One region of the Neobacillus sp. GCM10027624 genome, then DNA from elsewhere that is predicted to be linked to it. Evidence: predicted binding sites of a transcription regulator. Region 1 holds the regulator's gene; each other region holds the start of a gene.

Region 1 (10,916 bases):
TCAGACTGCTCAAAATGAAGATGTAAAACAGTATTTTTTAAGAGGGAAAGAGCTTTCCCAAAAATATGTAGATATATTTAGCAATTTTTTAACCAAGGAGAATCTCCCTGCCCCTATAAGTTTAGGTTCGGCTGTTTTAGATACAACCGCAAGTATTTTTTCAGATAAATTAATGATGTTTCATGTTACCACCATGGTTGCAGCAGGAATTGGATATTATGGAACGTCATTAGCAGCAAGTCTAAGGAGAGATTTAGGACTTAAATATATGTCATTGATCCCAGAAGTCGCGCTGTATGTCGAAGATGGAGCCAACATTATGATTAAACACGGCTGGATGGAGGAACCTCCGCAAGCAGTCGACCATGACAAATTAATACAGAATTAACGCAATGAATCCCTATAAAAAATTATTTGGGGCCTTGTTCTTCCTTGGTTTGGTCAGTTATTAAATGGAAAATACGTAAAGGCCATCATACTCATCTTTTTTGGAATATTATTGATTCCAGTTTGGGCTTCCTATGTTGTCCATTATACAGGGATTAGTCTTTGGTTTTTTATTGAATTTGAGGAAATTAAAGTAGTTTAACAAAATATAAACCATCATCAATTACAAATGCTTAAAGTAAATAAATAGTTCAAAGGGTCTTCCAATTAAAGATCCTTTTTTAATGCCGATAAAAATCTTCGTAGCAAACTTTCACCGATATAGTAGAATATTGTGTTAGCTGTGGGCACATCTTGAATACGCAAATTTTAACAACACAAAAAACCACTCCCTAAATTTTATAGGAAGAGGTTTTTGCTATTGATATAAATTATTTACATGACTACTTCTCAAAAGGGAGAAAAATAGCTATAACTATTTCTCAGATGAAAGGCTCAAAAGCCTTACATCATGCCGCCCATTCCACCCATGCCGCCCATGTCAGGCATTGCAGGAGCTGGTTCTGGCTTGTCAGCAACAACTGCTTCAGTTGTTAAGAACATAGCTGCAACAGATGCTGCGTTTTGAAGTGCAGAACGAGTTACTTTCGTTGGGTCAACGATACCAGCTTCAATCATGTTTACCCACTCGCCAGTAGCAGCATTGAAGCCTGTGCCTACTGCTTCACGCTTTAAGCGATCAACGATAACTGATCCTTCAAGTCCTGCATTTTGAGCGATAGTACGAACTGGCTCTTCCATCGCACGTAATACGATGTTGATACCTGTAGCGATATCGCCTTCTGCTTGGATCTCAGCTACTTTGCTGTATACATTTAGAAGGGCAACACCACCACCGGATACGATACCTTCTTCAACAGCTGCACGAGTCGCATTCAAAGCATCCTCGATACGAAGCTTACGCTCTTTTAATTCTGTTTCAGTTGCAGCACCAACTTTGATTACTGCTACACCGCCAGCTAATTTAGCTAAGCGCTCTTGTAATTTTTCACGGTCAAATTCAGAAGTCGTTTCTTCTAATTGTACACGGATTTGGTTCACACGAGCTTGGATTTCCTCAGTTGAACCAGCACCTTCAACGATTGTTGTGTTTTCTTTTGTCACAACAACTTTAGAAGCACGTCCTAAAGATGTGATAGTTGCAGTTTTAAGATCGCGGCCAAGTTCTTCAGTGATTACTTCACCGCCAGTTAATGCAGCGATATCTTCAAGCATTGCTTTACGACGGTCACCAAAGCCAGGAGCCTTAACAGCAACTGCATTGAATGTTCCGCGAAGCTTGTTCACTACTAATGTAGATAATGCTTCACCTTCAATATCTTCAGCAATCAATAATAATGGCTTACCTTGTTGAACCACTTGCTCAAGAACTGGTAAGATTTCTTGAATGCTGGAGATTTTCTTATCAGTGATTAAGATATATGGATTTTCTAATACAGCTTCCATTTTATCGGTATTGGTTACCATGTAAGCTGAAACATATCCACGGTCAAATTGCATACCTTCTACAACATCTAGCTCAGTTGTGAATCCTTTTGATTCTTCAATAGTGATAACGCCGTCGTTGCCAACGCGCTCCATTGCTTCAGCGATTAACTGACCCACTTCAGTATCATCGGAAGAAATAGCGGCTACTTGTGCGATAGACTCTTTGCCTTCAATTTGTTTTGAAATTGATTTTAACTCACCAACTGCCGCAGCAACTGCTTTTTCAATCCCTTTACGGATTCCCATTGGGTTGGCACCTGCAGTTACGTTCTTTAAGCCTTCGCGAATCATCGCTTGAGCAAGAACTGTTGCAGTAGTTGTACCGTCACCGGCAACATCATTTGTTTTGCTTGCTACTTCAGCAACAAGCTTTGCACCCATGTTTTCGAATGCATCTTCTAATTCGATTTCTTTAGCGATGGTTACACCGTCATTGGTGATTAAAGGTGAACCAAATTTTTTCTCAAGTACCACGTTGCGTCCTTTAGGTCCAAGAGTTACTTTTACTGCATTTGCAAGTGTATCTACACCACGAAGCATTGCGCGGCGCGCTTCTTCACTAAACATAATCTCTTTAGCCATTGTTCAAAAAACCTCCTCTAAATTTTTAAAACTTATATTTTTTAATTTTCCTTATTCGCCGATAACAGCAAGGACATCGCTTTCACGTAGTAATAAATATTCTGTACCCTGGTATTTCACTTCTGTACCAGCATACTTTGAGAAGATAATACGATCGCCTACAGAAACTTCAAGTGCTACACGCTCGCCATTTTCAAGCACACGGCCAGTACCTACGGCAACAACTTTTCCTTCCTGAGGCTTTTCTTTAGCTGAGTCTGGTAAAACAATACCGCTTGCAGTTTTTTCTTCTGATTCAACAAGCTCAATGACAATGCGATCACCTAATGGTCTTAACAAATCAAACAACCTCCTCAAAAATATATGTAATTCTGACATTATTAGCACTCCTCATACATGAGTGCTAACACAATTATTATAATAATGAATTTGACAATCTTTTGCAAGTTTGATGTATATATTTTTTCATAAAAAAATATAAAAATGAAAGCTTTTTTGTACAACCTTACAAGTATATGATACCAATGGAAATCTATACATTTCTTTTTAAAAAGTTTCTAAATTGAAACAAGACTGGTTTTAAGAGTAGAATGAAGAATACACAGAAAATCTTTGAGTGGATGTTAAAAGGAGAGAATTAGTTGAAACGGGAATATTGGATAATCTTAATTGTTTATATTGCCATGCAGTTTTCAAGTCTTGCAGGAGTCCCATTACTAATGTACGGCTTTAAATTATCCGGGATCAACGGGAGGCTTGCAGTCCCCGTTTGGCTGGTGATCAGCTTTACCTTAGCACTTATTATTACGCTTATTATTTTACGGAAAGAAATGAGGAACAATAGGAACGAAAGAGGAACCTCTTTGGGTCTCTCGATTATTTGGGCATTTTTTGGTGTCTTCTTAGCACTCTTTGCGCAAGCGATCGCAGCAAATATTGAACGGTTGATTGGTGTCGAAATGGGCTCAGAGAACACAAAGGATATTATCCATATTATTGAGGAGTTCCCGCTTGCCATCCTGGTCAGTTCTATTTTCGGCCCGATTCTTGAAGAAATAGTGTTTCGAAAGATTCTTTTTGGCACATTGCATAAACGTTTTAACTTTTTTATATCGGCCATCATTAGCTCGGTTATTTTTGCTTTAGCGCATATGGAACTGGAGCATATTCTCCTTTATTCCGCAATGGGCTTTACTTTCGCTTTTCTTTATGTAAAAACAAAACATATCTTAGTACCGATTTTTGCTCATGTGACAATGAATACAATGGTTGTCATTGTTCAGTCCGCTTACAAAGACGATATTGAAAGATTAATCCGGGATGCAGAGTCGATGCAAAACTTTATCGGAGGATTTTTATGAGACGTTCACCTTTGTTTTCCAGCGTGATTTACTTCCTGCTCGGAAGTTTATTTACATATTTCGCCATTCATGATGTAAATCAAAATGGCTGGGGATTTTTTAGCTATCTGCTTGTCATATTAGCCACATTTGATTTCGGCTCCAGCCTTAAGTTATTTTTCTTTTATATGAAGTATAAGGATCAGTTGAAAAAATAAAAAAAGTTGCCCCAAATTATGTTTGGGACAACTTTTTTTAATAGAAAATAGACTTTTCCTTGAATAAACTAGTAATTTCGATAGCTTTTTTCCGGCAGAAAATTTTTATCTGCGATAAGATGAACTTTATCTGCGATAGTCAACGATTTATCTGCGATAAGCGCCATTTTATCTGCGTTCCTCCCCCATTTATCTGCGTATCGATTACTCCTCAAATTTCTCTTTCTGCGCCAACTTCCTTTTTCAACACCATCCGTTCTTTCCCCATTGTAAAAATGAGAAGAAACGCTATTCCAGCCGGGACGAGAGCCCATGTAAAGGTTTGAACAATAGAGCTTGAGAGGGCCTCGGTGATTTTTTCTAAAATTTGCGGCGGTATGTGACTTCGTGCCTGCTCTTGCAATAATGCACGTGAATCACCAAATCCGTCTTTTGGCATTGGTCCCATTCCAACAAAAGCATCTTCTAGATTTCCTTTAAAGCTATTCCGCTGAATCGTACCAAAAATCGTAATTCCAATCGTCATCCCCAAGGAACGGATAAAGTTGCTTGTAGAGGTTGCAGAGCCCCTCTGCATCATTCCAAACGGATGAATCGCCGCCATGCTTAACACGGAGAAAGAAAATCCCACCCCAAAACCAATGATAACCATATAAAGGGTAAGTACCCATCTGCTTGTATCAACGGTTAAGGTGCTTAATAATAATATCCCTGCTATTAAAATCACACCGGATAAAAACATGATATTGCGGTAGCTTAACTTTGTAGTTAAAAAACCACCGACTTGTGCCGTTACCACCGACCCAAGCATCATCGGCAAGAGGATTAACCCTGAATTTGTAGCACTTCCGCCATAAACGCCTTGGACAAAAATTGGTATATAAACAGTTGCTGCCATAAATGCAGCTCCATAAAATAAACCAACTAGCGTACTACCGGCAAAAAGGCGATGCCGGAACATGGTGAACGATATAATTGGATCCTTTGCCCTCGTCTCCACAAACAAAAAGATGAGAAATAGGACCGCAAATCCGATAAATAAACTTATGATCGTACTTGAATTCCAATCATATTTCTGTCCCCCAAGCTCAAGAGCAAACATCAAGCAGACAACGGCACCAATCAATGTAACGGCGCCCCACCAATCAATTGCCTGCTTTTGATGAATGGGAGATTCCTTATAGAAGGCAATGATAAAAATAAACGAGAGAATCCCAAGCGGCAAATTGATATAGAAAATCCAATGCCAGCTAATATGGTCGGTAATATACGCCCCTAACAGGGGTCCGAAAATACTGGAGAGACCAAAAACTGCTCCGAACAGTCCGCCCATTTTCCCGCGCCTTTCAGGAGGAAACAAGTCAAACATAATAGTAAACGCAATCGGTACAAGTGCACCGCCGCCGACTCCCTGAATCGCGCGATACACACTTAGTTGGGTAATTGTTTCTGCTGTCCCACATAAAATCGAACCAGCCATAAACAAAATCAACCCCATGATAAAAAACCTTTTTCGACCATACATATCCGACAATTTACCGAATATCGGCATCCCTGCCATCTCCGCTACCATATAGGCGGATACCACCCATACAAAGTTCTCAAGCCCTCCGAGGTCGCCGACAATCGTTGGCATTGCCGTTACAACAATGGTATTATCCATTGAAGCCATCAAAATTCCGAGCAGCAGACCGGCGACCACAAATCCTAATTTACTATTTTTCGCTACCATCCCATTCTCCTTTAAATCTTCTTCGACGTTTTTACTGTTGCATTTGAATCTTGTATAAAATCATCTTTATACTCTACCAATCCGATTATACAGCCGGGGCCAATTTTAACCGTATTTCCTCTCACAGTTTCCGCCTTCGTATTTTCTAAATAAAGGTCGTCTCCTTCAACCACCTTTGCTATAAGGCTACCTTCCTCACCTACAAAAGGTAAAAGAGAGTTTCTTTTTCTTTTTATCGTGATTTTCCCGCCGCCGATTTCCTCCGCACGGCTTTCCCCGAACCGTAAAGAAATTTTAATCGTATCAGCATTTAATAACCCTTTGATTTCAAACCCGCCACTTGAATCGAACGTTTCATATTCAACATCGCCCGCAACTGCAATACTGCCTTTAATATTGGCTGTATCACCATTAAGGTCTTCTCCAACCTCAAGTGTTCCCAGGATTTTTATTTTTTTCAAATAAGCTTTGCCGCCAATTTCCATTGTACCCATTACCAGCAAATCTTCTAACTGGGCATTCCCTTTTACCTCTGCCTCACCTAAAACCTTCATCGAACCTGTTTTGAGATTTTCCGCAACCTCCGTTGTTCCATAAACCTTAAACACGGAAGCTTCAACATCATCAACGATCGTACCCTCGCCTCGGACACTGATTTTATCATATCTTCCGCCGGGATAGCTCCCTGAGCCGTTAATAATCAGATTTTCTTTACTTTTCATCTCCCTTATCCCCCCTCATTACATTTTTTTGCTTTCGCCCACAACAGCACTTGAATCAATAGAAAGTTCATCTGTATATTCGACAACGTCAATTTGACAATTTTGGCCAATGGTTACATGGTTTCCCCGCACTACCGCAGCCTTCGTATTTTCAAGGTGGATCGTATCACCCTCAATGATTTCCACCCTTAATTGAGTTTGAAAAAGAGATTTAAATAATCCCAGCCAAGACGGCTTATATTTCACAACAATCGATTGCCCGCCAATTTCCTTCGCCTGGCACTCTCCAAAAATCTTAATATCCACTTCATCCGCATTTAACAGGCCGCCAATCGTAAACATCGATTCAGCATTGAAAAGTTCTGCCTCACAATCCTCTTCCACTGTCAGCTTACCTTTTACCTTTATTTCTTCTGCTTTAACTTTGCCGCCAACAGAAGCTTTTCCTGAAACCTTAAGTTTTTCAACTAATAGGTTTTTTCCAATCTTTGCAGTGCCATCAATAGAAAGGTCTTTAGCCGCAACGGTTCCACCTATTTTGGCCATCCCATTAATTTTGGCCGTTTCAGTGTGGATGTTCCCCTTGACCGTCCCTGTTCCATTACATTCAAATCCCTTACATTCGACATCGCTGTTTACCGTTCCCTTTCCGTTGAGTGTTACCTGATGAAACTGTCCGCCATTCGATGCCCCGAAGCCATTTATAACCAGGTCCCCCTTTTTTTGCATCTCCATTCCCATTCTCCTTTATAATAATTTCGATTTCACTTCTTCCATACAGGCCATTAGCGACAGCTGAGCAACAATTTTCATTCCTCGTTCAAAATGAAAGGACTCTGTATTGATTAACAAAAGACAGGAGGATACCCCCAACTTTCTCGTAATCACCAGTTCGGCACTTTTTTGCTTGATCATTGATGTTTGATCCTTTAACACCTGGAGTACCATTTTTCCTTCTTCGAGATTAATTTGACCTGATTGCAACAGCTTTTCTAACACAAACACTTCAAGCATTCTTGAAAAATTAAATTGTAAACTGCCATTTTCATTCTCTAAGTAAAAATTTATAACCGTTTCTGAAACAATGTTACGCCTTATTAAATCATCTTTAGTTAAATTTAAGTCAGATATATTGGGAGAAAACATATCGGCAAGTTCATCCAGTGATAGATTTTCTTTCATCGTTTGAATTTTATTGATTCGATCTAAGATTTTTTCTTTTGGAAAAAAGGTTTCCTGTCCGGTAAACGTTGATTTCCGGATAAACCAATCCTCCGGGATCAAGTCCTTCCGTTTCCACCTATACAGCTGCCCATAGGAGATTCCTGCTAATTCCAATAACTCTTTTTTCGATATTAACTCCTCGTTCATTGTAATGGCCCCTTTCTTATTCTTAATGTAACATAACACTGTTACGTTGTAAAGGTGGCTTTGTTTTATCAAATAAAAAAACCTTCCCATTTTTATGGAAAGGTTGATTCTCAAATTTATTCTGCAATTTCCGCTGTTGGGTAATGCTTTAAAAAGTAAACAAGTGATTGAAGCTCTACAGCAAGGTCGATGTGATGAACCCTGATGGAAGATGGTATATTTAAACGGGCGGGTGTGAAATTTAAGATTCCTTTCACCTCAGCACTCACAAGCCGATCCGTAATGATCTGCGCCACCGGAGCCGGAACGGTTAGAATCGCAACCTGAATATTTTCCTCTGTAATATACTTCTCCAAATCATCCATATGATAGACTGGGACATCACCGATGGTTGTACCCATTTTATTCGGGTCTACATCAAAGGCGCACGTAATTTTTGTATTATTATTTTTTAAAAAATTATAGTTTAAAAATGCTGTTCCAAGATTACCAACGCCGATTAACGCAACCTTTGTTAATTCATCCTGGTCCAATGTCTTTCGGAAAAAGGTCAATAAATAATTCACATTGTAGCCATAACCTTTTTTCCCAAGGGCGCCAAAATAGGAAAAATCCCTGCGGATTGTTGCTGAATCCACTTTTACCGCTTCACTTAATTCTGCTGAGGAAACTCTTTGTTTCCCTGAAGCATACAGATTTTGAATAAATCGATAATATAAGGGTAGTCGCTTTGCTGTTGCTTGTGGAATTTTCATTGTTTCGTTTGTCATATTCCTCCTGCACCCCCGCATAAATAGTTTCGTTCATGTTTTAAAAAACATTAGTTCTTTTAAAATCGCCGTTTTTGCCGCCGGTTTTTTCTACTAAATAAGTCGGTCCAATCACCATGCCCTTATCAATTGCTTTACACATATCATAAACGGTCAGCGCACAAGCAGATGCAGCTGTTAGCGCTTCCATTTCAACACCTGTATTCCCTTTTGTTTTAACGGATACGGCAATACCTAATTTATACATCTCTTGCTGATCAGGTTCCCAGGAAAAAGAAATATTCACCCCTGTTAATGGAATCGGATGACACATCGGTATAATGTCCCATGTCTTTTTGGCCGCCATAATACCAGCAACCTGTGCGACTGCCAGGACATCTCCTTTTTTCATCTCATTGTGGGTAATTTTACCAAATATTTCTTTACTGACGGTAATACTGGAATGAGCTAATGCGGTGCGGGCAGTTTCCGGTTTATCACTAACGTCCACCATTTTCGCTCTGCCCTCTTCATTAAAGTGAGTAAATTCTGCCATATAAAAAATTCCTCCTTTCAAATCATACACTATTTTTCAGTCTATGTGTGTGAAACTTTGAGCGAATCATTCTTATATTTTTAACATTTTCCCAACATTTTCGGCAGATGCGCCCTTTGCGGCCTGCGTTTTATTGCCGACACTCTAGGAATACGGTACACTAGTTCTATGTAATAGAGGTGAAAAAACAATGATTTTATTGCAAGTGAATCAATTAGCAAAATATTATGGTGCTGACCTTATTTTATCGAATATAAAACTAGAATTACAAACACGGGACCGTGTCGCTTTAGTTGGACGAAACGGTGCGGGAAAGTCGACGTTGTTAAAGATTATTGCTGGACACCTGTCACATGATGGCGGAGAAATCATCAAGCCAAAAGAAGTGACCATTGGGTATTTAGCGCAAAATACAGGATTAGAGTCTAATTTGTCCATTTGGGAAGAAATGCTGACTGTATTTGAATCATTGCGCGCGATGGAAAAAAGTTTGAGGCAGCTTGAAGAACAAATGGCTGACCCTGCTGCAATCGCAGATACAAGCAAATATGAGCGGATTCTAAAAGACTATGACCAGCTTCAGGTAAAATTTAAGGAACAGGGTGGATACCAGTATGAGGCGGATATTCGCTCCGTGTTACACGGGTTAAATTTCCCTGATTATTCCTTAATGATTGCCTCTTTAAGCGGTGGTCAAAAAACCCGTTTGGCCTTAGGGAAATTGCTCCTGACTAAGCCAGATATTTTAATTTTAGACGAACCTACTAACCATTTAGATATCGATACCCTCTCCTGGCTGGAGCAATATTTGCAAAGTTACGATGGGGCGATTCTAATTGTATCGCATGATCGCTATTTTTTGGACAAGGTCGTGACACAGGTCTACGAGGTTTCTCGAAAGCAAATCCAAAGATATACTGGCAATTATAGTACTTACCTTGAACAAAAAGCGGCAAATTATGAACGTGACCTGAAGCTTTATGAAAAACAGCAGCAGGAAATAGCAAACTTACAGGATTTTATCCAGCGAAATTTAGCCCGGGCCTCAACAACAAAACGAGCCCAGAGTCGACGGAAAAAACTAGAAAAGATGGATGTAATCGATCGCCCGGTGGGGGATGAAAAGTCAGCTTCCTTCTCGTTTGAAATTGAGAAGCAAAGTGGAAATGATGTCTTAACCTTCGATTCACTGGCTGTCGGATATAACGGCGAAAGAATTTCAGAGGGAATTTCCTTTCGAGTATTTCGGGGGGAAAGCATTGCCCTGGTGGGCCCTAATGGAATTGGAAAATCGACGCTATTAAAAACACTCATTAGGAAGCTTCCTGTATTAGCCGGAAATATCCTCTATGGGACAAATCTTTCAATTGGTTATTATGACCAAGAGCAAGCGGAATTAACCTCCAATAAGCGTGTTTTAAATGAACTGTGGGATGATTATCCACTAAAAAGCGAAAAGGAAATCCGCACAGTTTTGGGCAATTTCTTATTTTCCGGAGATGATGTTTTAAAAATTGTTTCTACCTTGAGCGGCGGCGAGAAAGCACGGCTTGCTCTTGCGAAGTTAATGCTGGAAAAAGCGAATCTATTAATTTTGGACGAGCCTACCAACCACCTGGATTTGGATAGCAAGGAAGTTCTTGAAAATGCTTTAATCGATTATCCAGGAACTATTTTGTTTGTTTCCCATGACAGATATTTTATTAACCGT
Region 2 (10,916 bases), on a different contig from region 1:
ACATTGGCACCATTTTATAGGAAAAACCAAAAATCAACAGGGTAAACCATCCTGTAACCCCCATTAACAAATGACTTTTAAAAACAGCTTGATAGGTTCCTGCGCCACTGCCGGTCTTAAGGAAATAAACTAATGTAATACCCATGGAAATAGTCATGAATAAACAAAATAATGCTGTACCAACAAAAGCAGTCAGGATGTTTGGCTTAGTTTGTTTTTTTAAAGTCATCATCATTTGAAATAAGAACATTAATATTCCAATCAGGGTAAGAATTCCAGGAATAATAGCATTTTGGGGTGATGAATAGAGCAAACCGGCAAAGCCAATAATTCCAAAAGCTGTAACAAAAAACTGTAAGAATCCAAATTTTTCATTCCAGATGTTTGTTAAGAAAGCAACCGGTACAAGCTGATACATCGCTCCCATTGCTACCATTAATGCCCAGCCTAAAACTAGTATATGTGCTGCCGACCAGATGGCAGGGATCCGAAAACTGCCTCCTATAAGTAAATCTCCATTAAATAAAAGGACAATTTGTGATAATACTAAGGCAATTAAACTAAAGAAAATAAACGAAAAGGGAAGCTTAACATTGGTCTCACTCCCCATATTTTGTGGAAGCATCATTTACACCTTCTTATCGGAAGATTTCAATTTTAAAACTTCCGTCGTCTTGTTGTTCAGTTCTTTGATTGTATCCAAGTTCCTCTAATTGCTCATATAGAAACATTGGTCTGCGGTCATTAATGATCGTCAAAACTTCATGATCAGGCAGTGTCTCTAATGCAGCAAGTGTTCGCATCATTGGTTGTGGCGGTTCTAAACCGCGGTTGTCTAAAATCATTTTATATCACCCTTCATTCGTATTACTTTGGATTCTTTATAAATGTTACCTTCCAGTGATCTTCGGCAATTTCTACCGCCTCATGGCTAAAGCCTTTTGTTTTTAATACCGCGAATAATGGGACTGGTTTAAAGGTTGCATGAAGAATGAAAATATCATTTTCTTTTAAATCCTTAATCGCCCCCATAATTTTTTGAAAGGGCTCCAGTTTATTTTTTAAATCCTCACGTACATCAAGTTCAACAATTCTTTGTTCCATCACGAAACAACTCCCTTTTCATTATATATAGTAGAAACTTACGAAAGCATTCAATTAATAGAATAGTTCCTGTTTAAGTGATTCTCGGTTAATGAAATAATAGCCGTCATCATCAAGAAAAATGAATTCTTTCTTTTTTAATTGATTGATGGTTCTGCTGACGGTTTCTCTGGAGGTTCCAATCATATTGGCAAGCTCACGGTTGGTAAATTGCGTTGTCAGCTTAAATTGGTCATCAATTTTTTCACCATTTGATTTGCAGAGCCTAATTAATAGTAAAACAATTTGTTCATAGGTATTATGAAGTATTTGCTCTTCCAGTCGATTTTGCAGGTCCACTATCTTCTCTCCAAGAACTTTAAATAGTTTAATACAAAGCTCAGGATAAGAAATTAAAATCTCCTCGAATTTATCAATTGGGATGACAATTAGGTTAGCATCCTCCATAATCTCTGCGTGAGCCGGGAAAGTGCCCTTTCGAAAGAAGCCTGCGTGTGGGAACATTTCTCCCGGTTCGAGAACGGAGACGATTTGTTCCTTACCGGAAAAATCCGTTTTATAAATTTTTACTTTTCCGCTGTGGATAAAGAATACCCGGTCCATCGGATCATCCTGCATAAATACATACATTTTATGCTTATAGAAACGAGCCTGGGCAATCTCAACAAAAGGTGCCAGCTCAGCGGCCGTCAGCTCTTTAAAAATTGGGACAGCAGAAAGCCTCTTTATAATGTCTTCTTGCTTCAATTAACATCACCTTCGTATTAGTAATTCAATATAGCCCCATTTTAACAGTGGTTTCACAACAAATATGTGACCTCCGTCATAGGTAAGTGAAATTTTATTGAAAATAATTCTCAATGTGACAACTTTGTGAAAACAACACACGAATGTGAGAAATAACACCATGTGTGTGATTTCCTTCACACTATGATTTTTTCATAACTATTACAATTCGATATGTAATTGAAACAAGAGAGGATGAGAGAAAGTGGAAATACAGCGGGGAACGCCTACAAAGGTAAAAACTAATAAAAACGGAATGTTAAAATCCGTTTTAATTACAGTTATTTTAGTAAGTTTTACTGTATTACTTTGTGGTGGGTACTGGATTTTTAAAGAGCAAGCACCGAGACCATTGGAGGTTACCAATCAAAAGGGTGATGTTCTCTTTACTAAGGCTACAATCATGGGTGGTCAGGCAGTTTGGCAAAAATATGGTTTGATGGATTACGGTACAGTATTAGGGCACGGATCATATATGGGTCCAGACTATACAGCTGAATCTTTAAAGATTTATACAGAAGGAATGCAGGACTTTAAAGCAAATGAACAGTATGGTAAAAAGTTTTCTAGTCTAAGTGTAGATGAAAAATCTGCGATTAAAAATGCTGTAATAAAAGAAATGCGTAAAAATCGTTATGATAGCAGTAAAGAATCATTAAATTTAACAGATGCACAAGCTTTTGGACTTGAAAGAGTAAGAGCTTACTATAAGAATATTTTCACAAAAGGCGATCACTGGGGATTAAAAGCAAATCTAATTAAAGATAGTGATATGCCGAAAAATGACCGTGCCTATGTTGCAAAAGGCGATCAAATTAAGCAGATTTCTGATTTCTTCTTCTGGACAGCATGGCTTTCAAGTACGGTTCGTCCTGGGGATAAAATTACTTATACTAATAACTGGCCATATTATGAAGATGCCGGTAACCATTTATCTTTCTCGGCTGTTTGGTGGAGCGGCGCAAGTGTAACAATCTTTGTCTTGATGGTCGGAATTATCCTATTTGTTTTCTATCGTTATCAATTCAGTATGCAAGAGGCATATAAGGAAGGGAATTTCCCTAAAATTGATTTGCGAAAAATACCGGTAACAAACTCACAAGTAAAATCAGGAAAGTACTTTGTTATTGTTTCAATTCTTTTCTTTGTACAATGTATGTTTGGGGCATTGCTAGCCCACTATTATATCGAACCAGACAGTTTCTTCGGTATAAAATGGATTCATGATATCCTGCCATTTAATATTTCTAAAGGATATCACTTACAATTGGCGATCTTCTGGATTGCAACTGCATGGTTAGGTATGGGCATTTACGTAGCGCCACTTGTGGGTGGATACGAGCCTAAAAAACAAGGTCTTTTGGTAGACATTCTTTTCTGGGCACTAGTTGTTCTTGTTGGCGGAAGTATGGTCGGAGAATGGCTTGGTGCAAACGGATACTTAGGTAATGAGTGGTTCTTATTAGGTCATGCAGGCTGGGAGTATATTGAATTAGGCCGTTTGTGGCAGCTAATCCTCATTGTCGGTATGTTAATTTGGTTATTTATTGTTTATCGAGGAATTAAAGCTGGTCTTAAAAAAGAAACGGACAAAGGCGGTTTAATCCACCTATTATTCTACTCCGCTATTGCGGTACCAGCATTCTATATCTTTGCACTATTTATTAATCCGGATACAAGCTTTACCTTTGCTGATTACTGGCGCTGGTGGATTATCCATTTATGGGTTGAGGCAATTTTTGAAGTATTTGCAGTAGTTGTCATTGGTTTCCTATTAGTTCAAGTAGGATTAGTAACGAAAAAATCAACAGTCAGACAGCTATATTTCCAATTAATCTTACTCTTAGGCAGTGGTGTAATTGGAATTGGCCACCATTACTATTATAATGGTTCGGCAGAAGTTTGGCTTGCACTTGGTGCTGTATTCTCAGCATTGGAAGTTATTCCATTAACTTTGTTAATTCTTGAAGCATATGAACAATATAAAATGATGCGTTCCGGCGGCGTTGACTTCCCGTACAAAGCTTCCTTCTGGTTCTTAATCTCTGTTGCGATTTGGAACTTGGTGGGTGCAGGTGTTCTTGGGTTCCTAATCAACCTGCCAGCAGTCAGCTATTTCGAACACGGTCAGTTCTTAACTCCTACTCACGGCCATGCTTCGATGATGGGCGTTTACGGAATGTTTGCAATTGCATTACTTCTATATTCTTTAAGAAATATCGTCAAACCAGAAGTATGGAAAGATAAGTGGCTAAAAGTCAGCTGTATCCTTTTAAATATTGGATTGGCAGGAATGGTCTTCTTCTCCTTACTTCCAGTAGGTTTCATTCAAATCAAGAAAGCATTCTATCATGGATATGCAGCAAGCCGTTCATCTTCCTTCTTAAAAGATGAACTAGTTAAAACACTTTTAACCTGGCGTGCTGTCCCAGATACAATCTTCTTAATCGGTGTGGTTATTCTGATGGTATTCTGTGTGAAGTGTCTATTCAATCTGCGCAAGCCTACACACAAGGAAGAAGAAAAACTTCCAGTTAAAGATTTAACACTTGATGAAGAGTAATAAGGAAGAGAAAGGTTCGCAAAGCTTAGTCTTGCGGATCTTTATCTTTTTTTACTTCTGATTCATAGCAGTCATAACAATAAATCTCTTTATCTTTTGTATGGATTCCGTTAAAAAAACCATCTAAGCAATAGATTTCCTTATTACAGCACTTACAAGTTCCAACTAATTCCCTCATTCTAAGTTCCTCCTAATAAATTTTTTTATTTTGTAAAATATCATGTTTAGGGTGTGATACCTCTCACTAGGTTGTTAAAAAATATTTCTTATAATATAAGAGAAGTTAACAAATTAATAGGAGTGAAAATGATGCAAACTTTTGCTAAAGTCATCCATGTTCCTGATTATCCACCACGTGAAAAACATCCAACGATTTTAAATGGATTTGATGAATTAAAATCAGGAGAATTTATGCAAATTGTGAATGACCATGACCCAAGACCGCTTCAATATCAATTTATGATGGAGAGAACCGACCAATTTACTTGGGAATACCTTGAAGAAGGTCCCGATACTTGGAGAGTCGCGATCGGTAAAAAATAATTTTTTGTGCCAAGGGGATTCAGCCCCATAAAGCATACCCTCTTTAAACATTTTACTTGACTAATATTTATTTTCCATGAAACATCTCTAACTCCCTATAGATTTATTTTACAACAGAATTTTATTTCTGTTGTTTTTTTTTGCCATTTTAAAAGGGCAAAAAAAACTCTTTTTCAGAAAAATATGATAAAATTTATTCATTGTTAAGAGGGGGGTTCTAAATGAGCGTTCAGACAGCGAGACTGGAAAAAGAATTTTTAGACTATGTGAAAAAAATAGCTGCTTATAATGAGGCTCTTGGCTTAATTTATTGGGATTTGCGTACTGGAGCTCCGAAGCAGGCTGTAGAGCAAAGGTCAGAAGTGATTGGGATGCTTTCCTCAGAAGTGTTTAAAATGTCAATATCGGAGGAAATGGCTGCGTATATAGCAAATTTATCGAGGATCAAAATATCCGACTCAACCAAAAAAATTCTCGAGGAATGCAAAAAAGAATATGAGCGAAATAAGAAAATTCCTGCAGAAGAATATAAAGAGTATGTCATTCTTCAATCAAAGGCAGAAAGTGTTTGGGAAGAAGCGAGGGAAAATGCTGATTTCGCCATGTTTAGCCCTTACTTGGAAAAGATCGTCTCAATGACAAAGAAGTTTGTAGGGTATTGGGGAACAAAACAGAAGGTCTATGATCAACTGTTAGATTTATATGAGCCTGGGGTTACTGTGGAAGTGTTAGACAGGGTATTTGGCGAGCTTCGCAGTAAAATTATCCCATTGGTCAAACAAGTATCGGAAACCTCAAATAAGCCGCAAACAGATTTTCTCTTTAACCATTTTAATAAAGAAAACCAGCGTCTGTTTAGTTTAGAGGTTTTAAAAAAAATGGGCTACAACTTTGAGGCAGGGAGATTAGATGAAACCATCCATCCATTTGCAATAGGATTAAATCCCGGTGATGTACGTGTGACAACCAGGTATGATGAATTCGATTTCCGTACCGCTGTTTTCGGAACGATTCATGAAGGCGGTCATGCATTATATGAACAAAATATTTCCAAAAAGTTAATTGGAACACCTTTATGTTCAGGTACTTCAATGGGAATTCACGAATCACAATCTCTTTTTTATGAAAATATCGTCGGAAGAAGTTTACCATTCTGGAAGTATCAATACGAGCTGTTAAAGAAATATGCGGATGGTCAGTTTGATGATGTCTCAATTGAGGATTTCTATCGTGCCATTAATGAATCCAAACCTTCCTTTATTCGAATCGAGGCGGATGAATTGACCTACCCGTTACATATCATTATCCGCTATGAAATAGAAAAAAAATTATTTAATGATGAAATAAAGGTTAGTGACTTGCCAACAGTATGGAACGATTTATATGAAGAGTTTTTAGGAATCAGGCCGGAAAATGATGCAGAGGGAGTCCTGCAAGATGTTCATTGGGCTGGGGGAAGTTTTGGCTATTTTCCTTCCTATGCATTAGGGTATATGTATGCTGCACAATTTAAAAATAAAATGCTCGAAGACCTTCCAACCTTCGATCAACTTCTTGAAAAAGGAGAGTTATTGCCTGTTCAAGAGTGGCTGACAAAGAATATTCATCAATATGGTAAATTGAAGAAGCCGCTTGAAATCCTGAAAGATGTGACCGGTGAAGGCCTTAATCCATCCTATTTAATTGATTATCTCTATCAAAAATACGGAGAAGTGTATCAGTTATCATGAAGAAAATCTTTCCGATTTTATTAGTAGCGATCAGTGCGGCACTTTGGGGAATTATTGCTATTTTTGTAAGAGGATTAGATGCCTTCGGTTTTACTTCAATGGAAATTGTGACAATCAGGGTTGTAACTGCAGCGGTTTTGTTAGGAATCACTGGTTTAGTAAAATATCCCGCGCAAATGAAAATTAAATGGAAGGACGCTTGGTTATTTGTAGGGACAGGTGTCTGCAGTATCGTGCTCTTTAATTGGTGTTATTTTTCATCTATTCAACAAATGAATCTTTCTCTGGCGGTTATCTTATTGTATACAGCCCCGGCATTTGTCACGGTTCTTTCCTGGTTAATTCTTAAGGAAAAACTGAATGCTGCTAAACTTGTTTCAGTAGCAGGGACGATTTTGGGGTGTGTATTGGTTGCAGGAAGTAACCTTAATGAAACAACATCTTTTAGTGCGGCAGGATTACTGACAGGACTGGGCGCAGGTTTCGGCTATGCTTTATACACCATATTTGGAAAATTTGCGTTAAATAAATATACACCGTTCACTGTTACTCTATATACCTTTATTGTCGCGTCTATTGCGCTAGTTCCGGTTACGGGCCTTTGGAATAAGGGAAGCATTCTTTTCAGTGGAGAGGTTATTTATTATGGACTAGGGTTAGGATTATTTCCTACCGTGGTGGCGTATTTATTGTATACAAAAGGGTTGGAAAAAATAGATAGCAGTAAAGCATCCATTATTGCAACTGTAGAGCCGGTTGTGGCAACCTTATTAGGCGTTTTTCTTTATAAAGAAGGCTTTGCGTTCATTCAATTTATTGGTTCTTTCTTTATCCTTTTATCTGTATTACTGGTGAACCTGCCAAAAAACCCGCTCGTTAAAACGCAAAATGAAAAGGCTTCAATCACATAGATTGAAGCCTTAAAGCTTACCAGGTTTTATATCCTTTCGATCCCGGTGGTGCGTTCTGTATGATATCGATAAATGGAATTGTGTAAGCGAAAAGAATGAGAACTGCAAGCATTCCAAGCCACAATTTCCAGTTTTCGAATACCATTGGTGCTTTTTCTTCAAGATTTTCTGCTTCACCAACAGGGAATTCTTCTTCTCCTTTTGGGGCAAAGAAGGCAAGATTAATGAAAATGATTAATACTAAGATGATTCCTAAGAAAAGAATGGTTCCACCAACAGCTTGGGCAATTTGATATGGAATCCATTCAGCTGCCTGCTTGGCACCATTGTAGGTTGAAAACGCTGAACGTCTTGGACCGCCAAGAAGACCTTGTATATGCATAGCACCTGACATAAAGACCATTCCAATAAACCAAACCCAGCCTTGGATAATCGCTAATTTGTTCATGGCCTTGGTTAATTTACGGCCGGTTAAGTGCGGAACAAGCCAGTAAGAAATTCCAAAGAACGTTAACACCACTGATGTGGCCGCAGTTAAATGGAAGTGTCCTGTAACCCAGATGGTATTATGAACTACTTGGTCCATTTGGTTAGATGCGTTAATAATACCACCCGCACCGGCTGGAATAAACGAAGCCATTCCGATAAAAGGTACGGTGAACCGTGCATCATTCCAAGGAAGAACCCGGAACCAGCCGAAAAGGCCAGTAGCGCCTTTAGAACGCCCATATCTTTCAAAAGTTGCGAATAAAGAAAAGGCGGTCATTAATGAAGGAATAACAACCATAAAGGTTAAAACAACTTGAATAAATTTCCACGCTGGATCAATTCCCGGCTCTGTTAATTGGTGGTGAAAGCCAACAGGAATGGAGAAGAGCAGGAATAAAATAAACGATAACCTTGCTAAAGAATCTGAGAAAATTTTGCCGCCAATAATTTTTGGAATAATTGCATACCAGCACATGTAAGCAGGAAGCAGCCAGAAATAAACAAGCGGGTGGCCAAAATACCAGAATAATGTACGGCTTACGAGAACATCTACCGTATCAACTAATCCTAAAGACCAAGGTAGTAATTGGAACAATACTGTCGCAGCAACACCCAGTGTAGCGACAATCCACATAACTGTATTAATGACTGCCATAAAGCTTAACAGTGGGCTTGGTTTACCTGGATTGTTTTTCCGCCATTTTGCATAGGTCATAATTTGCGCTGCACCATCAATCCAACTTCCGACCACAACGAAAGTCATCCCAAGATAGAAGATCCAATGTGCTTGCAGTGGTGCGTAAAATGTATAAAGTACTGATGCTTTATTTAATAGGACCATTGTTGCAGCCATCGCAGTACCAATGGTCATTACCCAAAAACCAATCCACCCGGTGCGTCTTGCTGCAGGTGAGTGTGTACCAGCTGTACGGCTGACAGCTGCATATTGAAAGCCCATGATAAAAAAGGTTGTTAATACAAGGCCCATCATGACACCATGAACGGTTAAAAGTTGGTAGTATCCAATCCCAGCAGGCAACTCGAATTTTCCAGAACGGACAAGTGTCTGCAGAAGGCCCATTAGTCCGCCAAGAGCAAGTGCTGTGAAAGCCACATAAAAATGGGCCATTGAAAGCTTCGCATCCCTAGGGTCTACTTTTATATTTGCTGAAACGCTAGCCATTATTTTACCACCTCAATCTTCGAACTCATTAAATGGTGCCCGGCACCGCAATATTCATTACAAACAATCAAATATTCGCCTTCTTTGTCAAATGTTGTTGTGTATTCGCTGACATATCCAGGTTCAAGCATCATATTAATATTGGTTCCGGCAACTTCAAAGCCATGGACAACATCTTTGGTAGTAGCAATTACTCTCACTTTTGCCCCAAGCGGTACTTTTACTTCTGTCGGGTTATAAGAAAAAGTGGATGCGACATAAACAAGTTCGTAGTCCCACTCTTTCCCTTCAACCTTATGAAGTCCTGGTTTATCAAATGGTTTTGTTTGATCCACTTTATCCGGGTTAATGGTAGTTAAGCAGCTAGGCGGCTTGTTTCCGAGATAGAATGCACTTACACCGATCGTGGACAAGAAAACAATCAGTGTTGCTACTCCGAAGATAAGCCAAATTTTTTCAAATTTATGCATATGCATAAGATTTTTCCCCCCCTTATATCTTTAAAATCTCTCTACAAATAGATAATAGACGCTTACCCATGTGACTACGATAAAGAGTCCTAAAAAGAAAACGGACGCTAATGTACCTTTTAGTGAGGAACTGTCCTCTATTTCTGTTTTTTGATTTGTTTTCACTTCCGCCTTTGCCATCCCTTACACTCCCTTCGAATAATTGGAAAATAATAAGTTCACTTTCATAATACAAAACAATTTAGAAAGAAAAAGATAAAATTTGTAAATTCACAAATTGTTCATTCCTTAGTTAAGTAACATGTTAATGTTAAAAAGTTGATGTAACAGTGAGGAAAGTCACAATGGAGGAGGTGGAATTGTGAAAAAACTGTGAATTCTCACACGTCCCCTGTGATGCAGCTAACTGATTAACGAGTAAGATCGTTGTATGAAAGTGCGGAAATGAAATATTGTCACACTCTAAGATTTTGAAAATAACATGAAAATATAGTGCTTATAATCTCAAAAAGTGAGTGTGTTTCTTAGTGGAAAAATATTATTGTGAATTATGCCGTCTTTTGTATAACAAGCAGGAATACTGTAAAATATGCGGATCCCTGGCAACCAATAAAATTAAGATTGATGTTCAAAAACAGCCTGATAAACCATAAATCGAATACCTAATTGGAAAAGATTATATAATGAACAAATGCCTCGTTTCGCGTTATAATTTAATTGCACAACAACAACCTTCAAAACGATTGGCTTCCCAGCATAAGGGGAGCTTTTTTTTGTGAAAATATTTAGTTTGTACATAAAAGAATAATCCATTGGCATTTGGTAAAAATAACCTCATTGAATTGGAGGAGATGAAGATGCCGACGATAATTTCAGTTGCGGAAGCACTTCCGCCATATGAAATAAAACAGGATCAAGCCGAAGAATTTGCCCGGAAGCTTTTTTCTGATTCGTTTAAAGATATAGAACGATTATTAAAGGCGTTTTCGAACGGACAAATTGAAAAAAGAAATTTTGTTAAAGACATCAATTGGTTTAAGGAAGAGCATACCTTTGAAGAAAAAAATCAGGCATATATTGAAAACGCCGTTAAATTTGGTTCGCAAGCGATTAAGGAATGTTTATCAAGCCAATTAT
Region 3 (10,916 bases), on a different contig from region 1:
CAAATATCATTTTCCCCACAGATTCTTAAGGAAAGCTCTCGTCCATCTGAGGTAATTTTACTAATTTGGATTTTGCCGGAAAGGATGATATAGAGCTCCTCAGCAGCCATTCCTTCTTGGAATAAAAATTTTCCTCTCTCACTTCTGAACTTACGGTCAGCGAATTTAAGTAATTCTTTTATTTCTAATGAATGGGTTGGTTTCATTTTCGTCATCATTCAGTTCTCACCCCGTCTATAGTTAAAAACTAGTTATATTTTACTAGGTCATTTTTGTATTGTTATAAACATTTTACCTCAGGTTTTTGTAAAAAAAAGAAGTAAACAATGACAATATAGTGAAAACTGATTATCGCTTTTTTGACAAGTGTTTTGAAATATTTTGCAATGAATATTTCCAAAAACAATCGTTTGTACCAAATCCATCTTCTGTTATGATAAATAGTAAGTTAACTAGTGAAAAAGTGATTCATTAAAACAAAATAAATGAGTGGTTTTTTTAAAATAATGGAGTTGATTAGAATGGAAAATACCATTATTAAAGATAAATTTAATCGGCCATTACATGATCTGCGGATTTCTGTAATTGACCGCTGTAATTTCCGCTGCCAGTATTGCATGCCAGCCGATCAATTTGGACCCGATTTTGTCTTTTTACCAAAAAGCGCTTTATTAACCTATGAAGAAATTGAGCGGCTAGCAAAGATCTTTGTTCAATTAGGAGTTGAAAAAATTCGATTAACAGGTGGAGAGCCGCTGTTAAGAAGAGACTTACCTGTTTTGGTTAGTAAACTCTCTAAAATAGAAGGTCTTAAAGATATTGGTTTAACAACAAACGGTGTAATGCTGAAGAAATTTGCTGAAAAACTAAAACAGGCGGGACTTAAACGGGTTAATGTCAGCCTTGACAGCCTGAATGATGAGTTGTTCGGAAAAATAAACGGACGAAATATCGGAACCAAACCCGTTCTAGAAGGAATCGAAGCAGCAAAACAAGCAGGATTAGGCGTAAAAATCAATATGGTAGTAAAAAAAGGGCTAAACGATACTGAAATTGTCCCGATGGCGGATTTTTGCAAGAAAAATGGTCTTGAGCTCCGGTATATTGAATTTATGGATGTCGGCTCAACGAACGGCTGGAAAATGGATGATGTCATTACGAAAAAGCAGATTTATGAAATGCTAAAAGAAAATTATGAGTTGGAGCCGGTGAACCCAGCTTATTTTGGTGAGGTGGCTAAACTTTACCGTTATAAAGATACGAATGTAAACGTTGGGTTTATTTCATCCGTGTCTGAGTCTTTTTGTTCAAGCTGTACCCGTGCACGCTTATCGGCAAATGGCCAAATATTTACCTGTTTGTTTAATGGAAACGGTCATGACCTTCGTAATATCATGAGAAATGGTGCGACGGACGAGGAACTTACTAAGCGGATTTCAGAAATTTGGAATGGCCGCGATGATCGCTACTCTGACGAAAGAATGGCTGAATCCAATAAGAAGCGGAAAAAAATTGAAATGTCTTATATCGGTGGATAATAAAAAACAGCCTGCTTTCACTTCAAGCAGGCTGTTTTTTTTATTAATCTATATGGCGAGGGAATAAAATGTTATTTTCAAGGTGTACGTGCATGAAGGTTAATCCTTCAAGATCCTCCAACCGCTTGTAAACTAATCGATAAGTTCCGCAGGCATCTAGTGGAAGTTCAAAATCAGCTGTTACCGCGCGAATTTGTCTTAAAATTTCCCCGGCATGGTCATGTTCTTTTTCAAGCTCGACAATCATTGCAATGGCCTCTTCACGATTTGGGGCAGTATTATTTGCAAGCTGTCTAATTAATGGGAAAACAATTTCTTCTTCTTTTGCCATGTGTTCAATCATTTCTTTTTTAAATTCATAAAATAGTTCATTTACTTTTAACAGCTCTGGATGGTTGTCACCATGTACACGTGATACCTTTGTCACATAGGGGCTAAGTTGTGTTAACTCATCTTCTGTAACACGGTGATACCCCGCAATAACATGATCGATAATCGTATTGGAATCAGAATTAGTCCATACTTCTAAATCTGTATCTGCAGGTTCACTTTTTTCATAAACCTCTTTTAATTCTTCGATTAAATTGTCCATATTTAGGTTGTTTTGTGCAGCAGCTTGAGATAGTGGTATATTACCGCCACAGCAAAAATCAATCCGGTTCTTTTTAAAAACATCACTTGTTTTAGGTAATTCGTTTACAATATCTTTAACTAATGTATCTGAAGTAAATGGAATGGACATTTTTGTTTCCTCCTAAAATTGAAAAGTATTTTTTATTTCTTACTATAAGCATAATCGAAATCGAAAAAAAAACAGGTGACCTGAATCACACGATTCATATGAATTTTTTGTTTAAAATAAAAGTATGTCGTCACTTTGATAGTTGCGATGTTCATACCGTTTCGATAGTCTTATAATAAAATTGACTATCATGACTTAAGAATTTGACTGATTAAAGGCAGGAGCTGATTGCTTTGTTAGAAAGAAGAAATCCGATACCAGTAGGGGATGCGGTAAAAAAAATAATGGAAAACCAACTAGCTGGTGTGACTGAATATGTACCTATTGAAGAGAGTTATGGTCGTATATTAGCGGAAAATATTAATGCCACGAATGATGTCCCGCACTTTGACAGGTCACCATATGATGGCTTCGCAGTGCGTTCAATTGATACAAAGGATGCCTCGCTTGACCACTCTGTTGATTTTGAAGTCATTGACCATATTGGAGCAGGACATGTATCCAGTCAAACCGTGAATGAATTTCAAGCAGTCAGGATTATGACCGGTGCAATGATGCCGAATGGGGCTGATGCAGTTGTTATGCTTGAGCTGACAAATAGCTTCGAAAAGAATGGTAAACCTTTTATGTCCATTAAGCGCAAGCTTAATAAGGGGGATAATGTGTCATTTCGAGGTGAAGACACAAAAGCCGGGGAAACCCTAGTAAAAAAAGGTACATATATTAATCCTGGTGTACAAGCCATCCTTGCAACCTTTGGTTATAGTGAGGTTCCGGTCGCAAAAAAACCTGTTATTGGGTTATTTGCAACTGGAACGGAGCTTTTGGAGGTAAATGAACCGTTGGAACCGGGAAAAATCCGCAACAGCAATTCCCATATGATTGTTGCCCAAATTGAAAGAGCCGGAGGAATAGCTCATTATTATGGCAAGCTTCCTGATGATTTTGATACATGCTTTAATGCAGTGAAAAATGCTTTAGAAAAGGTCGATTTACTCATCACAACTGGTGGAGTGTCGGTTGGTGATTTTGATTATCTTCCGGAAATCTATCAAAAGTTGGGAGCCGAGGTTTTATTTAATAAGGTGGCAATGAGGCCAGGGAGTGTGACAACCGTTGCTAAATTTCAAGGTAAAATTCTTTTTGGTCTCTCGGGAAATCCTTCAGCTTGTTATGTAGGCTTTGAATTATTTACGAGGCCGATTATTCGTAGGATGTTGTTTTCAACTCAACCGCATCTAAGAAAAGAAAAGGCTGAACTCCTGGCAAATTTTCCAAAACCAAATCCATTTACCCGTTTTGTTCGAAGCACTGTGCAAATTAATGAAGGCAGGCTGACAGTATCGCCTAGCGGGACAGATAAGTCCAATATCGTGACAAGTCTTGCTGGTGCAAATTCTTTAATGGTGCTGCCTGGTGGCACAAGGGGTTTTGAGGCGGGCAATGTGGTCGATGTCCTTATATTAGAAGATCAAACCGGAAGTGAGTGGCCTTGGTAACGCCAGTTATTTTTCAAATCGTTGGCTTTCAAAATAGTGGGAAAACGACTTTAATTCTTCAGCTTATTGAAGCTTTAACATTACGAAACCGCAAAACCGTTACGATTAAACATCATGGCCATGGTGGAAAGCCGACTGTATTATCCGGAAAAGATTCTTCTAGGCATATTGATGCTGGAGCAGCTGCTTCCATTGTCGAAGGAGAGGGGAGATTGCTGCTTCAAGTGGAAAACACAGTAACACCACTTGAAAAGCAAATTGAACTTTTAAAAAATTTACAGCCAGATGTCATCTTAATTGAGGGGCATAAATATCAGCATTATCCAAAGCTTTTGATTATAAGAGATAAAGCGGATCTCTCATTGTTAGAAATGGTGCAAAATGTAAAAATTGTTCTATATTGGGATGGAACAATAAAACCAATTTTAGATCAACAAGAAGATATGATTCACTTTTCTATTCACGATAAAACAGCTGTAAATAAAATTGCAGAATTACTAATAAAAAAGGAGGCCTAGGCCTTCTTTTTGTCTCTCTTTTATCAAAAGTGTTGATTTCCGCTCCAGGCGCAAGCGGTTCGTGGGCGTTCCGGGGAGCCTCCTCGTCGCTTTACGATGGGTAAAAGTGAATTTTTTTTCACAATTTTCTCGGTAGATCTGTGATTTGTTTCACATATTTTCTGGTTCTTCTATCTTATATTTAGGATAAGCCAAGGGAATAGGAGTGAATGAAATGAAGCTATTTTTACCAAAACAGCATGGTGCGTGGGCGATGGCCATCATTCCATTTTGGCTAGGAGTGATAAATGGGGGATTTTTATGGCAGGACATTCCCTTTTTTATTGGCTGGATTTTATTATATCTAGGGACCTATCCGATGTTGCTTTTATTTAAAAAGAAGAAGCTTTCTTTTTATACAAAATGGACCCTTTTTTACATGATTCCTGCTATTTTATTCTTGCTGTTTCCACTTCTTAAACGACTTTCCATCGTTCATTTCGGTCTTTTAATGGTTCCGTTTTTTATCATTAATGCCATTTTTTCAACGAAGAATAAAGACCGGGCTTTAATGAATGATTTTAGTGCTATTTTTGCTTTTTCCATTGCCGGTTTAGCTACCAGTTATCTAGGGCTTGGGGTGATAACGGCTCATTCCGTCTTGCTCTTCTTATCCTCTGTTTTGTTTTTTATCGGTTGTACGTTTTATGTAAAAACAATGATTCGGGAAAAACGAAATATGCATTTTAAATGGATATCATGGGTTTATCATATCCTAATACCTGCGGTTTGGGTCATATCCGGTTTTTGGATTACGGCAATAGCCTATATACCGAGCCTTATTCGCTCGATTCTTTTTTATGGAAAATCATTATCACCAAAACAAATCGGTATTTATGAAATCATTAATTCGGCAATCTTTTTTATGGTCATGACTATACAATTGATGATCCTAAAATAAAAAATCGGTCTACTCGACCGATTTTTTAGTCTATTTTACATATGTCTATCGGACAATCCTCACAATCAATTTCAGTCTTTAAATAATTAAGGTCATGGACAGTAATCGACCCTTTATTCACCGAAATAATCCCATTTTTTCGCAGTTCGCTAAGTAAACGATTCACCACTTCACGGGATGTACCACAAAAATTGGCGAGATCCTGATTCGTTAACGGTAATTCAATTAAAATTCCGTTACTCGTTTTAATTCCATAACTATTCGTAATTCTTATAAGAGTAGAATATAATGCACCTTTTTTACCGTGAAGGACGAGATCACGGAATTTTGTCTGCGTTTTTCGATATTGCTTACTCATCCATTTCATAAATTCTAAGGAAAGCGGAAGATTTGTCGAAAGTTTTTCTTCCAGAACATCCTTCATAATTACCGCCACCTCTCCGCTCTCTACCACGCGGGAACTTAATAGATAGGACGGGGATGGGGTAAATAAATCAAGTTCTCCAACCAATTCTCCTCTCGAACACATTCTTAAGGTAAGTTCACGTCCATCAGGGATTATTTTCGTTAATTGTACTATTCCGCTTTGGATCATATATAGTTCATTGGCCGTAGAACCTTCTTGGAAAAGAAAAGAGCCCTTTTCCATTTTACGAGTATGATGGAACAATTTTGAAAGTTCATCTAGCATAAAGGGAATGTCATTTAATGACTTCATATCCATAACCACCTTAAAGGGGGCGAATCGAATCGCAAGTTTATACTATAATTATATTGATTACAAAGAAAATTTAGCAATAACTGTAGAATAAATTCATACAATCGTCATAAACTAAAAAAAATGCCGAATATTACTTGGGAAATAATGTCGGAAAATGGAAAGTGTATGAAGGAAATTCCTCTAATGGTTACGTTATATTTGGAAACAATAATACTGTACTCGATAAGGAGGGATTTGGATGGGACAAAATCGCCAATTTAAATCAGGACAAAAGGCGCCAAACAATGGAGTATATCTTGAGGTAGGCGAAACGGGAGATAATGTTGTAAATCCCAAAAAGATTAAGTTAAAAGCAGGAGATGCATTCCCTGAAACGTCAAATGATAACCGCCATTGGACCTATCAGCGGAAACCATAAAACAATGAAAAAGTCATCCAAAAAGGATGGCTTTTCTCATGTGCAAAATTTGTAATTAATCAGGAATCGGATATAATATAATTAAAGGTCAAAAAAGGTCAAATGAGGTGGGAGTATGGATTTAAATCAAATGACAGAACGTTTGCAAACTGGTTTACTCAATGCGCAAACAATTGCCATAAAACATCATCATCAAGAGGTGGATGAACCTCATTTATTTATATCACTAATGAGCCAGGAAGATAGTCTGGTCGTTACTATAATGGAAAAAATCGGATTGTTGCCGCAGCAGGTGGAAGAAAAATTTATGCAAGAGCTTGCAAAAAAACCGCAGGTTACCGGGGGAGGGGCAGAACAAGGAAAACTTTTCATCACGCGATTGCTGCAAAGGCTATTTGCAGAGGCGGATGATTTTGCTTCAAAATTTTCAGATGAATATTTATCAGTTGAACATGTATTGCTCGCTGCTGCCTATTCAAATGAAAGCAACTTAAAAAAAATGATAAAAGCATTAGGTAAAACACCAGAAGATATTATGGAGGCAATTAAAGAAATAAGGGGGAACCAACGAGTGACTTCACAAAATCCTGAGGCAGGGTACGATGCTTTAAAAAAATACGGCAGAGACTTAGTAGCGGAGGTAAAAGCTGGCAAAATGGACCCGGTAATTGGCAGGGATGCAGAAATTCGTAATGTTATTCGAATTTTATCAAGAAAAACGAAAAATAATCCGGTTTTAATTGGTGAGCCCGGAGTAGGAAAAACGGCGATCGTTGAAGGGCTGGCGCAAAGGATTGTAAGAAAGGATGTTCCTGAAGGTCTAAAAGATAAAACGATTTTCTCATTGGATATGAGTGCTTTAATTGCCGGTGCAAAATTCAGGGGAGAATTTGAGGAAAGACTGAAAGCAGTTTTAAATGAAGTAAAAAAAAGTGAAGGACAAATTCTCTTGTTTATTGATGAAATTCATACAATTGTCGGCGCTGGTAAAACGGAAGGAGCAATGGATGCGGGGAATATGTTAAAACCAATGCTAGCACGTGGAGAACTGCATTGTATTGGTGCGACTACACTTGATGAACATCGAAAGTATATTGAAAAAGACCCTGCTCTTGAAAGAAGATTTCAACAGGTTCTTGTTCAGGAGCCAGATGTGGAAGATACCATCTCGATATTAAGAGGGTTAAAAGAACGTTTTGAGGTTCATCATGGTGTGAAAATCCATGACCATGCACTGGTTGCAGCCGCAACCTTATCAGATCGCTATATAACGGACCGATTTTTACCTGATAAGGCGATTGATTTGGTAGATGAGGCATGTGCACTGATTCGAACGGAAATCGACTCGATGCCAACAGAACTGGATGAGGTTACACGCAGGGTCATGCAGTTAGAAATTGAAGAGGCTGCTTTAAGAAAGGAACAGGATGAAGCAAGTAAACAAAGACTGGAAATTCTTTTAAAAGAGCTAGCGGAACTTAAGGAACAGGCAGATGCCATGAAAGCAAAATGGCTTCTTGAAAAGCAAAGCATCCAAAAGCTCCAAGAGAAGCGGGAGCAAATTGAAAAACTTCGCCGTGAACTTCAGCAGGCAGAGGACCGTTATGATTTAAACAAAGCTGCAGAACTTCGCCATGGACTTATTCCATCAGCCGAAAAGGAACTAAAGGGGTTGGAAACCGCAGCTGAAAAGAGTGATAAGCTTCTAAGGGAAGAGGTAACAGGGGAGGAGATTTCAAATATTGTTTCGAGATGGACAGGAATCCCATTATCAAAACTGGTAGAAGGAGAAAGGGAAAAACTATTAAAGCTCGAATCCTTATTACATGAGCGAGTCATAGGTCAAGATGAGGCAGTACAATTGGTTTCAGATGCTGTACTTCGTGCTCGTGCTGGGATTAAAGATCCAAACCGTCCAATTGGCTCTTTCCTATTTTTAGGCCCAACCGGTGTCGGGAAAACGGAATTAGCCAAAGCCTTAGCTGAGGCTCTCTTTGATAGTGAGGAGCAAATCATTCGAATTGATATGTCGGAATATATGGAGAAGTTTTCTGTTTCAAGGCTAATTGGTGCACCTCCTGGTTATGTGGGGTATGAAGAAGGCGGCCAGTTGACGGAAGCTGTTCGAAGAAGGCCTTATTCCGTCATCTTGCTTGATGAAATTGAAAAAGCACATCCGGAGGTTTTTAATATCTTATTACAAGCCCTTGATGACGGGCGAATTACTGATTCGCAAGGAAGGACTGTAGATTTTAAAAATACAGTCATGATTATGACATCCAATCTGGGATCACAGTATTTACTTGAGGGCAGTGAAAATGAGAGTGAAATAAGTGAAACTACTAGAGATAAAGTATTTAATCAATTAAGAACTCATTTTAGACCGGAGTTTTTGAATCGAATTGATGAAACCATTCTGTTTAAACCATTATCATTAAGTGAAATCAAAACGATTGTAGTGAAAATGATGAATGAACTAGAGAATCGTTTAAAGGATCAACATATTGAAATTTCTGTTAGTGATGAGGCAAAAGAGTTTATCGCTGAAAATGGGTTTGATCCTGTTTTTGGAGCAAGACCATTAAAGCGGTATATTCAGAGAAGTATTGAGACAAAGCTGGCTAGGGCGATCATTGCGGGAAAAGTACGCGATCACTCGAAAGTATTTGTGGATTGTGATAATAGGGAAATAGAAATATCCGTTCAATAAAGCATAGAGTACGTAAAGAAAAAAGGTCATCCTAAAAAGAAGGATGACCTTTTGCTACCGTTTAATGTTTTTGAGCCGGTTCGTTCGGAATCACTGCAGAAATAACATAAACTAAAATGGTTACGATTACTCCTAAGATTGCACCGAGTTGAAAATTAAAAGCAGATCCAGTCATCGAGCTGACAACATACGTTAACATCTCAGCTAATAAAAATGCCCAGAAAAAAGTCCAAAAATATCGCACAAAAATTCACCTCTAAAAGTTTTTCATCTCGTTTAATATTACCATAGCATATTAAATTAATAAACGCTATTTTCGCTTTTTCCATTATGGGCTAAAAAATACGTTGAATACCTTGCTAATTGGGCAAACCCCCCTTTCAACTTATGTGAAGCAACATACAATATGGTGAGGGTTTATGTAAAAGGGGATATAACGATGGAGAACCGGAATTTTCAGTTGGATACCGAGTGGAATATTATCCATTACCCTGAAAGGCCTACAGGTTTCGGGATTTTAGTAATCGGTGATGAAAGGCATTTTGTGGATGAAAGCAAAAGCTTCTGGGTTCAGAATGAAGGAAAGCTTACGATTATCAACCAATTAAAAGAATCTGGGTACACCATTTTTTCCTCAAATCTGTATGGCCGAAATTGGGGCAGTGAAGAAGCGGTGGAACTAGCCGAAAGATTATATCAATATGTGATTCGCAATGAAATCTTGAATGACAAGATTCATATTTTAGCAGAAGGTATGGGGGCTCTTGTGGCAATAAAGTTAATGGAGAAAATGAAGGACCATCTCAGGTCAGTGGCTCTCCTAAATCCGATTCTTTCCTTAAAGCATCATCTTGAACAAGAGAAGGAACATAAATTTTTCTATAAAAAATTGATGAAAGAATTAGAGGCAGCTTATAAAAAGGATCATAAAATTCTTGAAGGTGAGCTTCTCCAATCGGATGGTGTGATTAAACTTGACTTTGGCATACCTGTAAAAATCATTCATGTAATGTCAGGTGGGAAATCCTATCATCAATCGAAGCTTATTCAGCAAATTGTCAGCCAAACGGAAATTAGCCCTAGTTATGTTGTTCCTGAAAAAAAACAACAGCTGGGTAAAATGTTTATAAAGTTTTTCAAGCGATATGAAATATTCCTTTAATTCACCTCCTCCCTAAATGAAATAATTCCTTATTATCTGCATAGGATTCAATAAGGTAATTTTAGGGAGGAAGATTTTATGGACAAGGCAGTTATTTTTAATGTATTCGATTTCGTTAGCTTTCATTTCTGCAAGGCATTGTTGAATAATGGGGTAGAAGTGAATGGGGTTGTATTGGATAAGAGTCAAAAGGAACCCTATCTTGATGAGAAAAGACTGGAAGTTGGCAGAAATGCTAACTTTAATGAGTATTTATTAACAGATTGGGCAGTACGAAATGACGAGCCTATCTCAAAAACGAATGTTATTATTTCTCTTTATGACCTCTATATGCTTCATAAAGAGAATCTTTTGGAAAGTAAATCTGTAACAAAGCCCATTCTTCGATACGTGAATGAAAGGGAAGGAAAAGATTTAATTGTTTTACTTCTGCCGAGCCAATTGGCTGCAAGCTCAAAATTCTCAAATACGTTAAACATCTTTAATGACTTTCTTACGAAAATGAATATACCGGCGGACGAAACACAATTCTTTTATTTACCTACTATTTATGGTCCGTGGCAGCCTGAAACCTTTCTCTTCCAAAGAAAAATTTTAACTAATCTGAATAGAAGTGTTCAGGGTCAAGGTGAGCGGGAAGATCGGGCAGACGCATTGTTTATTGATGA

Evidence for each region. The regulator Rex, encoded in region 1, represses fermentation and respiration genes when NADH is low (regulators of the CRP and FNR family bind a similar motif). The targets are predictions, from matches to a motif close to TTGTGAAATATTTCACAA.
Region 2: a site for Rex is predicted at 2,016-2,033, ahead of ACFQZ9_RS19650 (nitric-oxide reductase large subunit). Genes of this name have one in related genera too.
Region 3: a site for Rex is predicted at 4,436-4,453, ahead of ACFQZ9_RS26495 (YwiC-like family protein). Genes of this name have one in related genera too.

Annotation. Positions count from the first base shown of each region.
Region 1 covers NZ_JBHTHD010000020.1:4,295-15,210, reverse strand. Annotated here, with positions in the region: gene ACFQZ9_RS26150 (DUF3231 family protein) at 1-388, shown strand, start outside; gene groL (chaperonin GroEL) at 892-2,517, opposite strand; gene groES (co-chaperone GroES) at 2,569-2,856, opposite strand; gene ACFQZ9_RS26135 (CPBP family intramembrane glutamic endopeptidase) at 3,159-3,878, shown strand; gene ACFQZ9_RS26130 (YdiK family protein) at 3,875-4,075, shown strand; gene ACFQZ9_RS26125 (MDR family MFS transporter) at 4,287-5,807, opposite strand; gene ACFQZ9_RS26120 (cytoplasmic protein) at 5,819-6,529, opposite strand; gene ACFQZ9_RS26115 (polymer-forming cytoskeletal protein) at 6,548-7,264, opposite strand; gene ACFQZ9_RS26110 (YhbD family protein) at 7,277-7,900, opposite strand; gene ACFQZ9_RS26105 (redox-sensing transcriptional repressor Rex) at 8,017-8,670, opposite strand; gene moaC (cyclic pyranopterin monophosphate synthase MoaC) at 8,711-9,205, opposite strand; gene ACFQZ9_RS26095 (ABC-F family ATP-binding cassette domain-containing protein) at 9,396-10,916, shown strand, end outside.
Region 2 covers NZ_JBHTHD010000011.1:650,664-661,579, forward strand. Annotated here, with positions in the region: gene ACFQZ9_RS19630 (hypothetical protein) at 1-625, opposite strand, end outside; gene ACFQZ9_RS19635 (DUF2249 domain-containing protein) at 639-845, opposite strand; gene ACFQZ9_RS19640 (DUF2249 domain-containing protein) at 868-1,104, opposite strand; gene ACFQZ9_RS19645 (Crp/Fnr family transcriptional regulator) at 1,159-1,851, opposite strand; gene ACFQZ9_RS19650 (nitric-oxide reductase large subunit) at 2,147-4,453, shown strand; gene ACFQZ9_RS19655 (hypothetical protein) at 4,479-4,631, opposite strand; gene ACFQZ9_RS19660 (DUF2249 domain-containing protein) at 4,763-4,996, shown strand; gene ACFQZ9_RS19665 (carboxypeptidase M32) at 5,218-6,726, shown strand; gene ACFQZ9_RS19670 (DMT family transporter) at 6,723-7,637, shown strand; gene ACFQZ9_RS19675 (b(o/a)3-type cytochrome-c oxidase subunit 1) at 7,654-9,309, opposite strand; gene ACFQZ9_RS19680 (cytochrome c oxidase subunit II) at 9,309-9,785, opposite strand; gene ACFQZ9_RS19685 (cytochrome c oxidase subunit 2A) at 9,810-9,959, opposite strand; gene ACFQZ9_RS19690 (type III polyketide synthase) at 10,637-10,916, shown strand, end outside.
Region 3 covers NZ_JBHTHD010000022.1:12,279-23,194, reverse strand. Annotated here, with positions in the region: gene ACFQZ9_RS26520 (Crp/Fnr family transcriptional regulator) at 1-218, opposite strand, end outside; gene moaA (GTP 3',8-cyclase MoaA) at 522-1,538, shown strand; gene ric (iron-sulfur cluster repair di-iron protein) at 1,582-2,280, opposite strand; gene ACFQZ9_RS26505 (molybdopterin molybdotransferase MoeA) at 2,514-3,779, shown strand; gene mobB (P-loop NTPase family protein) at 3,767-4,297, shown strand; gene ACFQZ9_RS26495 (YwiC-like family protein) at 4,512-5,237, shown strand; gene ACFQZ9_RS26490 (Crp/Fnr family transcriptional regulator) at 5,263-5,928, opposite strand; gene ACFQZ9_RS26485 (YjzC family protein) at 6,197-6,376, shown strand; gene clpB (ATP-dependent Clp protease ATP-binding subunit) at 6,492-9,086, shown strand; gene ACFQZ9_RS26475 (YjzD family protein) at 9,148-9,330, opposite strand; gene ACFQZ9_RS26470 (lipase family protein) at 9,526-10,248, shown strand; gene ACFQZ9_RS26465 (hypothetical protein) at 10,327-10,916, shown strand, end outside.